Regions from separate parts of the Methylobacterium sp. TK31 genome, predicted to be linked through region 2. Evidence: predicted binding sites of a transcription regulator. Region 2 holds the regulator's gene; the other holds the start of a gene.
What was found. Region 2 encodes PhoB, which activates phosphate uptake and scavenging genes when phosphate is short. Its sites were predicted from a motif close to TGTCATNNANCTGTCAT; they were not measured.
Positions count from the first base shown of each region.

Region 1: a site for PhoB is predicted at 2,647-2,663, ahead of ACXJY8_RS05875 (PhoX family protein). Genes of this name have one in related genera too.

Region 1 is NZ_CM143964.1:1,274,791-1,279,449, forward strand. It holds gene parE (DNA topoisomerase IV subunit B) at 1-344, opposite strand, end outside; gene ACXJY8_RS05875 (PhoX family protein) at 609-2,585, opposite strand; gene topA (type I DNA topoisomerase) at 2,689-4,659, opposite strand, start outside.
Region 2 is NZ_CM143964.1:4,683,181-4,687,839, forward strand. It holds gene pstA (phosphate ABC transporter permease PstA) at 1-51, shown strand, start outside; gene pstB (phosphate ABC transporter ATP-binding protein PstB) at 103-921, shown strand; gene phoU (phosphate signaling complex protein PhoU) at 1,023-1,748, shown strand; gene phoB (phosphate regulon transcriptional regulator PhoB) at 1,778-2,482, shown strand; gene ACXJY8_RS21885 (matrixin family metalloprotease) at 2,584-3,642, opposite strand; gene ACXJY8_RS21890 (SDR family NAD(P)-dependent oxidoreductase) at 3,730-4,542, opposite strand.

The DNA of each region.
Region 1 (4,659 bases), 1.6 Mb from region 2:
ATGCCGCGGCCGTTGTCGGTGACGACGAGGTGGCCGCTCTCCTCCAGCTCCACCTCGATGAAGCTGGCATGGCCCGCCACCGCCTCGTCCATCGAGTTGTCGATCACCTCGGCGAAGAGGTGGTGCAGGGCGCGCTCGTCGGTGCCGCCGATATACATGCCGGGGCGGCGCCGCACCGGCTCCAGCCCCTCCAGCACCTCGATGGTGGAGGCGTCGTAGCCGGCTTCCGCCGAGGCGGGCGGCGGTGCGATCGGCGCCACGGCGGCGTCGAGCTTGCGGCGCCCGCTGGGCTTCGGCAGGGGCGCCTTGCCGCCGGCGAAGAGATCGCGTGCGGGGTCGCTCACCGGAGCGCCTCGCGCGGGTGATGGTGCGGCCGCGGGCTTCGCGGGCCGGATCGCAGAGGGAGACCGTGCAGCATTCGCCTTCATCCTCTCACCATACCGGAACAAACCGGAAACAGAAAGGGGTTCCCGCTCCGCGGGGCGGGAGCCGGAAGCCCCCGCCGCACAGGGCGTACCACCCCATGACATGGTATGAGGGTGGTTAAGAAGGCCTGACGGTGGCGCGATCGGACGATCGCTGCGGAGAGGCGTCCGCCATGGGGCGCCTCAGGTCCCGACGTGACCGCCGCCGCGGCGGGTGATCGTCAGCACGGCGGGGCGCGGCGGCATCGCCGGGTCGAAGTCGGGCCAGCGGGTGGCGGGCGCCTCGAAGGTGGCGGGCACCGCCTTCGGGTCCTCCTCGTCGGCCTCGCCGGGATGCTGGACGGCCACGAAGAAGGTGGTGTCGTCGGGGGTGAAATAGGGCCCGCACATCTCGGCGCCGTGGGGCACGCGGAAGAAGTGCTTGCCCGTGCCGCGGCCCGGCCCTTCCGTCTCCACCGCCCAGATGCCGTCGTTGCGCCCTGTCCGCGAGGGCGCGTTGCCGTCCGTGGCGACCCAGAGCCGGCCGAGGCCGTCGACCGAGCAATTGTCCGGCATGCCGAACCAGCCGTTCGCCGTGGTGGCCGACGAGAAGGTGGCGCCCACCGCCGCGACGCTCGGATCGCCGCAGCGGACCAGGATCTCCCAGGCGAATCCGGTGGCGGCATGGTCGCCGTCGTCGGGGGTGAGCTCGACGATGTGGCCGAATCGGTTGTCGGCGCGCGGGTTGGCGGCATCGACCTGATCCGCCCTGCGCTTCCCGTTGTTGGTCAGCATCACGTAGACCTTGCCGGTCTTCGGGTTGGCCTCGACGTCCTCGGGCCGGTCCATCTTGGTGGCCCCGAGCCGGTCGGCGGCGAGGCGGGCGCCGATCACCACGTCTCCTTGCGAGGCGAAGCCGTTCTCCGGCGTCAGCGGCCCCTGGCCGAAGACGAGCGGCATCCAGGTGCCGCGCCCGTCGGCGTCGAAGCGGGCGACATGCAGGGTGCCGGAATCGAGAAGGTCGCGGTCGCCGCTGTCGGCCCGGCCCAGGGTGACGAACTTGTAGACGTAGTCGAAGCGCTCGTCGTCGCCCTGGTAGATCACGTACTGACCCTGCTTGGCGACGATGCCGGCCGCGCCCTCGTGCTTGAAGCGCCCCAGGGCCGTGCGCTTCTTCGGAACGCTCGTCGGGTCGAACGGGTCGATCTCCACCACCCAGCCGAAGCGGTTGGGCTCGTTCGGCTCGTGTCCGACGTCGAAGCGCTCGTGGTAGCGGCCCCAGGCATAGGCGCCGGCCGGCAGGTTGAAGCGCTTGTGGTTGGCGGCCTCCGGCGAGCCCTCGGCCAAGGCGCCGGAGAAGTAGTAGTTGATGTTCTCCTCGCAGGTCAGCCACGTCCCCCAGGGGGTCGTGCCGCCGGCGCAGTTGTTGATCATCCCGAGGGCCGACCGGCCGCCGGGGTCGGCGGCGGTCTTCACCCGGTCGCTGCCGGCGGCCGGGCCGGTCAGCGCCATCGGCGTCGTGGCGGTGATGCGACGGGCGTATTTCGAATCCGGCACCACCGTCCAGCGGCCGTCCCGGCGCCGGATCTCGATGACCGAGCCGCCATGGGCCGCCATCTCGATGTCGACGAGGTCCCGGGTCATGCCCTTGAAGTCGACCGCCTTGCCGTCCTGGCGGCCGAGGCCGGGGAACATGAGTTCCTCGTTTGTGTATTCGTGGTTGACCACCAGGAGGCCGTGCGACGCCGGGTCGGCCGCCCCCGGCATCGGGAAGTAGCCCACGAAATCGTTGTTGTAGCCGAATTGCTGCGCTTGCGCGGCCGCCGTCTGGTTGCGCGGGTCGAAGGCCGGCGCGCCGGGCAGCACCGGGTCGCCCCAGCGGATCAGGATCTCGGCGTCGTGCCCGGCGGCGACGTGATGGTGCGCGTCCGATCCGGCCTCGATCTCAGCGAAGGGGAAGCGGGTGCCGGGGGCTTCCGCCGCCTGCGCAGCGCCGGCGGCCAGGGCGCGGGGCGTCACCACCGCCGCGATGGCGCCGACGCCGAGGAGACCGCGCAGGAGGTCGCGCCGGTCGAAGCGGGCCGCCACCACGTCGCCGAAGGTCGGATTCGCGCTGTCGTTCGACCCGCGATCCTCGGCGGCCTCCGCGGCCTGCGAGCGGGTGCGCGTCGGTTCGGTCATGCGGCGGGTCCGTGTAGGCGAGGGGACGGCGGGTGGCGACCTCTCCCGCTAGCCGGCCCGCATGGCACCGGTGTGACAGCGGCCGGCACCCCGGCCACCGGTCCTAGGCCTTCCGGCGTGCCGCGGCGGGCGTGTCGGCGTCGGGCGTCGCCGCCTTCTTGGCCGCCGCTTTCTTCGGAGCCGTCTTCTTCGGAGCCGCTGTCTTTGCAGCTGCCTTCTTGGGGGCCGACGCCTCGGCTGGCACCGCATCCGCCTCCCCCGTCTCCGCGGAAGCCTTCTTCACCGGCCCTGTCTTGGCCGCCGCCTTCTTCGCCGGGGCCTTCTTCGCCGGGGCCTTGGCGCCCGCCGCCTTGCGGGCCGGGGCCTTCTTCTTGCCCCCGCCCGCGGCTTCCCGGGCGGCGATCAGCTCCAGCGCCTGGGGCAGGTCGATGGCCTCGGCGGCGAGCGTCTTGGGCAGGGTCGCGTTGGTGGTGCCGTCGGTGACGTAGGGACCGTACTTGCCCGACTTGACCACGATGGGCTTGCCCGTCTCCGGGTGTTCGCCGAGGGGACGGCCCGGATCGGCCGCCGGCCCGCGCCGACCCCCGCCCTGCTCCTTGGCCACGATGAGGTCGATGGCCCGGTTGGCGCCGATCTCCAGCACGTCGTCGTCGCGCCCGAGATTCGCGTACATCTTGCCGTGCTGCACGTAGGGTCCGAAGCGGCCGAGATTGGCCAGGATCGGCTCGCCGGTCTCGGGGTGGCGGGCCACCTCGCGCGGCAGGGAGAGCAGCTTCAGGGCCATCTCCAGGTCGACCGAGGACGGGCTGGTGCCCTTCGGGATCGACGAGCGCTTGGGCTTCGGGGCCTCCTTCTCGGTCGAGGCCTCGCCGAGCTGGACGAAGGGGCCGAAGCGGCCGTCGCGCACCGTCACGGGCAGGCCGGAGACGGGGTCGTTGCCGAGCACCCGCGTGCCGGGCTGGCCGCCGTTCTCGGACGAGCCCTCGCCGTCGCCCTCGACGCCCGAGGCGGCGAGCTGGCGGGTGTACTTGCACTCCGGATAGTTCGAGCAGCCCACGAAGGCGCCGAACTTGCCGAGCTTCAGGGAGAGCTGGCCGGAACCGCAGGTCGGGCAGGTGCGCGGGTTCGAGCCGTCCGCCTTCTCGGGGAAGATGTGGGCGCCAAGCAGGTCGTTGAGGGCGTCGAGCACCTCGGCAACGCGCAGCTCCTTGGTGCCGGCGATCGCGGCGGAGAAGTCGCGCCAGAAGTCCCGCAGCACCTCGCGCCAGTCGATCTCGGCGTTCGAGACCCGGTCGAGTTGCGTCTCGAGGTCGGCCGTGAAGTCGTACTCGACGTAGCGCTTGAAGAAGCTCTCGAGGAAGCCGGTGACGAGGCGGCCCTTGTCCTCGGCCACGAGGCGCTTCTTGTCGATCCGCACGTATTCGCGGTCGCGCAGGGTCTGCAGCACGGCGGCGTAGGTGGAGGGCCGGCCGATGCCGAGCTCCTCCATGCGCTTGACGAGACTGGCCTCGGAATAGCGCGGCGGCGGCTCGGTGAAGTGCTGGGTCGAGGCGATGCGCTCGCGCTTGAGCGGGTCGCCCGCCTTCATCGGCGGCAGGCGCCGGCCGTCCTCGTCCTCCTCGTCGTCCTTGCCCTCCTGGTAGAGGGTGAGGAAGCCGTCGAACTTCACCACCTGGCCGGTGGCGCGCAGCTCCAGCTTGCGCGGCCCGACCCCTGCCACGACGTCCACCGTGGTGCGCTCCAGCTCGGCCGATTCCATCTGGCTCGCCACCGTGCGGGTCCAGATCAGCTCGTAGAGCTTGGCCTGCTCGGCATCGACGGTGCGGGCCACCGTCTTGGGCAGCCGGCCCATGTCGGTGGGACGCACGGCCTCGTGCGCCTCCTGGGCGTTCTTGGCCTTGACGCTGTACTTGCGGGGGCTCCCCGGCAGGTAGCGCTCACCGTATTCCTGGCCGATGACCCGGCGGGCATCGGCGATGGCCTCCGGCGCCATGTCGACGCCGTCGGTCCGCATGTAGGTGATCAGGCCCACCGTCTCGCCGTCGATCTCGACGCCCTCGTAGAGCTTCTGGGC
Region 2 (4,659 bases):
GCCCTGTCGATCGTGGCCCGCTTCGTCATCAAGTCCGAGCGCTCGCGCTGACCTCCGGCGCGCCGCAATCCCCCGCCTTCCGACCGACAGGATCTTGAACCGATGAACGCCGCCCCCGGGATCACGTCCGCGCAGCTCACCGGACGCCACAAGGCCGACGAGACCTCTCCGGTCCGCATCGCCGTGAAGGACCTGAACTTCTACTATGGCAGCTTCCATGGCCTGAAGTCGGTGAACCTCAACTTCCACGACCGCCAGGTCACGGCGCTGATCGGCCCGTCGGGCTGCGGGAAGTCGACCCTGCTGCGCACCTTCAACCGGATCTACAGCCTGTATCCGGAGCAGCGCGCGGAGGGCGAGATCCTCCTCGACGGCCAGAACGTCCTGGATTCCCGGGTCGACCTCAACGAGCTGCGCTCGCGCATCGGCATGGTGTTCCAGAAGCCGACCCCGTTCCCGATGTCGATCTACGACAACGTCGCCTTCGGCCTGCGCCTCTACGAGAAGCTGCCCAAGGCCGACCTCGACGTGCGCGTCGAGGAATCGCTCCGCAAGGCCGCCCTCTGGGACGAGGTGAAGGACAAGCTCAAGCAGTCCGGCATGGGCCTCTCCGGCGGCCAGCAGCAGCGCCTCTGCATCGCCCGCACCGTGGCCCAGCGTCCCGAGGTGATCCTGTTCGACGAGCCGACCTCGGCCCTCGACCCGATCTCCACCGGCCGCATCGAGGAGCTGATCGAGCAGCTGCGCTCGGAATTCACGATCGTCATCGTCACGCACAACATGCAGCAGGCGGCGCGCATCTCGCAGTTCACCGCGTTCATGTATCTCGGCGAACTGGTGGAGTTCGGGCCGACGACGCGCATCTTCATGAATCCCGAGAAGCGCCAGACGCAGGACTACATCACCGGCCGCTTCGGCTGATCCTCGGCAGGTCGGAACCGACCCGTGCGGGCCGGTTCCGGCCCGCGCCAGACACCATCAGGGCGGGCACCCGACAGGAGGCCCGATCGAGGAGCACACCCATGCCCGACCACATCGTCACCTCCTACGACACCGACCTCGAGGATCTGCGCCGCTCGATCTCCGAGATGGGCGGCATCGCCGAGAAGATGATGGCCGAGGCCGGACAGGCCCTGGTGCGCCGCGACTCGGCCCTGGCCCAGGCGGTGATCGCCGCCGATGCCCGGCTCGACACCCTCCAGCGCGAGATCGAGGAGCGGGCGATCCTGCTCATCGCCCGGCGCCAGCCCCTGGCCATCGACCTGCGCGAGACGGTGACGGCGATCCGCGTCTCGAACGACATCGAGCGCATCGGCGACCTCGCCAAGAACGTCGCCAAGCGCGTGGTGGCGATCGCCGACCAGATCCAGCCGCAGAAGATCGTCATCGGCGTCCAGCACATGAGCGACCTGGTCCAGGAGCAGCTCAAGGACGTGCTCGACGCCTATACCGGCCGCGACATCAAGGCGGCCCTCCACGTCTGGGAGCGCGACGACGCCATCGACGCGCTCTACAACTCGCTCTTCCGCGAACTCCTGACCTACATGATGGAGGATCCGCGCAACATCTCGTTCTGCACGCACCTGCTGTTCGTGGCCAAGAACATCGAGCGCATCGGCGACCACACCACCAACATCGCCGAGACGATCCACTACCTCGTCACCGGCGAGAACCTCCTGGCCGAGCGCGAGCGCCCGAAGAACGACGCGTCCAACTACGCCACCGTGGACCTGCCCGGCACGGTCTGACCCCGCGCCGATCTGATCGAAAGCGCACGATGAGTACGCGTATCCTGATCGTCGAGGACGAGGAGGCCCTGACCCTCCTCCTCCGCTACAACCTCGAGGCCGAGGGCTTCGTCGTCGACTCGGCTGCCCGCGGCGACGAGGCGGACCTGCGCCTGCAGGAGCAGGTCCCCGACCTCGTCCTGCTCGACTGGATGCTGCCGGCCCTGTCGGGGATCGAGCTCTGCCGCCGCATCCGCGCCCGGCGCGAGACCGAGCGGCTGCCGGTGATCATGCTCACCGCGCGGGGCGAGGAGGGCGACCGCATCCGCGGCCTCGGCACGGGGGCGGACGACTACATCGTCAAGCCGTTCTCGGTGCCCGAGCTCCTCGCCCGGGTCCGGGCCCTGCTGCGCCGGGCCAAGCCCGCCCACGTGGCCAACCTGCTGGTGGCCGGCGACATCGAGCTCGACCGGGTCAGCCACCGCATCCGCCGGGAGGGCCGCGAGATCCATCTCGGGCCGACCGAGTTCAAGCTCCTCGAATTCCTGATGCAGAGCCCCGGCCGGGTGTTCTCCCGCGAGCAGCTCCTCGACGGGGTCTGGGGCCACGACGTCTACATCGACGAGCGGACCGTCGACGTCCATGTCGGGCGCCTGCGCAAGGCCCTGAACCGCCCGCGCCAGAGCGATCCGATCCGCACCGTGCGCGGCTCGGGCTACTCCTTCGACGAGATGTTCGAGGCGGAGGCGGAGTAGCCGACCCGGCGCCGAGCCGTGCCCGCCCTCAGGCGAACGGCCAAGCCCGCCGCTAGGCGAACGGCCAAGCCCGCCCTCAGGCGAACAGCCGAGCCCGCCGCCTAGGCGAAAAGCATCGTGTCGGTGGGGAGGTGCACGGTGAAGGCCTTGCCCTCGTCGATCCAGCCCGGGCCGGCGGCGCCGTGGTTGATGCCGGCGGCCTCCTCGGCATTGCCGGCGAAGTGGTGCTGGCCGGTCTGAGTGTTGAAGAAGCGCTCCAGGGTCACGCTCCCCGGCGCACCCGCATCCGCATAGGCCTCGAAGGCGACGCCCTCGTACTTGTAGGTCGGGGCGGTCTTGATGACCTGGTCGCGCTCCGACACGCTCGTGGTGAAGAAGTGGGCGTTCGAGGCGGTGTCGAAGAACCGGAACACGTCGACGGTGCCCGCGCCCTTGGCCGGGGCCGCCCACGGCGTGCCCTCGTAGCTGAACCAGGGCAGCGTCTGCTGGATCTGCGCCTTCTCGGCCGTGCTCGTCGTGTAGAAATGGTCGCCCGTATGGGTGTCGTAGAACCGGTACACCGCCGTGACGGCGCCCTCGGCCGGGGCGCTGGCGACGGGAGGGCTGGTGACGGTGGGGCTCGCGACGGGCGTCACGGACGCCGCCGGGACCACCGGAGCGCCGTAGAGGGCCTGGATGCCCGCGATGTCGCCCGCCCCGAGGGCGGTGATGGAGGGGTTCAGGACCGCGTTCATCACCTCGGGCTTGGCGTTGTAGTGGTCGAGGCCGAGGGCGTGGCCGATCTCGTGCAGGGCCACCACCGCGAGGTCGACGTTCTGGGTGCTGACCACCCGGGCGCCGGCGGCGTGCCAGCCCTCGCCGCTGTCGAAGGTCACGGCCGCCGACTGCATGCGCTGGCCGCTGTAGGAGTAGTTCGCGTAGCCGAGCGTGTTGCCGAGGCCGTCGATGCCCCCGAGGGTGAAGTCGATCTGCGCCGCCGCCGTGGAGGCGACCTGCTGGAAGGTGATGTTGGCGTAGGACGCCCAGGCCGCGAAGGCGCTCTGGAGGATGCCGACGAAGGAGGACGGGATCGTGCCGTCGAAGGCCCAGGTGACGATGCCGCCGCCCGTGCCCGCCGCGCCCGCGCCCCAGCGCGGTCCCTCCAGCGCATAATCCCCCATTCGCCATTCCTCCCGTCCGCGCGGGCCAGGGTCGGCGGGAGGCGTTACGAATGTCTTAACCGGCGGCCCCGCCCCCGGGGCGTATCCTCACACGATGCTGCGCACCACGCCGCCATCCACCCGGAGGGCCGCCCCGCTGGTGGCGCTGGCGGCGGGGCTGCAGATGTAGGCGACCATGCTGGCGACCTCCTCGACGGTGGCGAGGCGGCCGATCAGCGAGGTCGGGCGGTGCTCGGCGACGAAGGCCCGGCCGGCCGCGTCGAGGTCGACCGCGCCGCCCGTACCCCCGTCCTGCCCCTGGGCCATGCTCTTCATGAACTCGGCGACGCCCTCGGACAGGGTCGGGCCGGGCAGCACGCTGTTCACGGTGACGCCGCTGCCCGCCACGGTCTCGGCGAGGCCCCGGGCCACCGCGAGCTGGGCCGTCTTCGTCATCCCGTAATGGACCATCTCCACCGGGATGTTCACGCCGGATTCGCTGGAGATGAAGACCACCCGGCCCCAGCCGCGCTCGACCATGCCGGGGGTGTAGGCCCGGGACAGGCGCACGCCGCTCATCACGTTGGTGTCGAAGAACCGGTGCCAGTCCTCGTCCGGGATCTCGAAGAAGGGCTTCGGCTCGAAGATGCCGGTGTTGTTCACCAGGATGTCGACGTCCGGCAGTCCGGCGACCACCCGGGCCGCCCCGTCCGGGTTGGCGACGTCGCCGGGCGCCCCGATGAAGCCGGCATGGCCGGTCTCGCGCTTCAGGCGCTCCACGGCGTCGCGGACGCGGTCCTGGGTGCGCCCGTTGATGGCCACGTTCGCCCCGAGCTCGCCCAGGGCCTTGGCAATGGCGTAGCCGATTCCGCTGGTGGAGCCGCTGACGAGGGCGCGCTTGCCGGACAGGTCGAGATGCATGGGATCGTCCTTCGTGAGGGCCCGGCCCCCGTGCGGCCTCTGCCCGCCCGCGGGCCGGGCCACGGGTGGCCTTCGTCCGGTTCAACGCGCGGGACGGGCGCTGGTGCGATCGGCGCG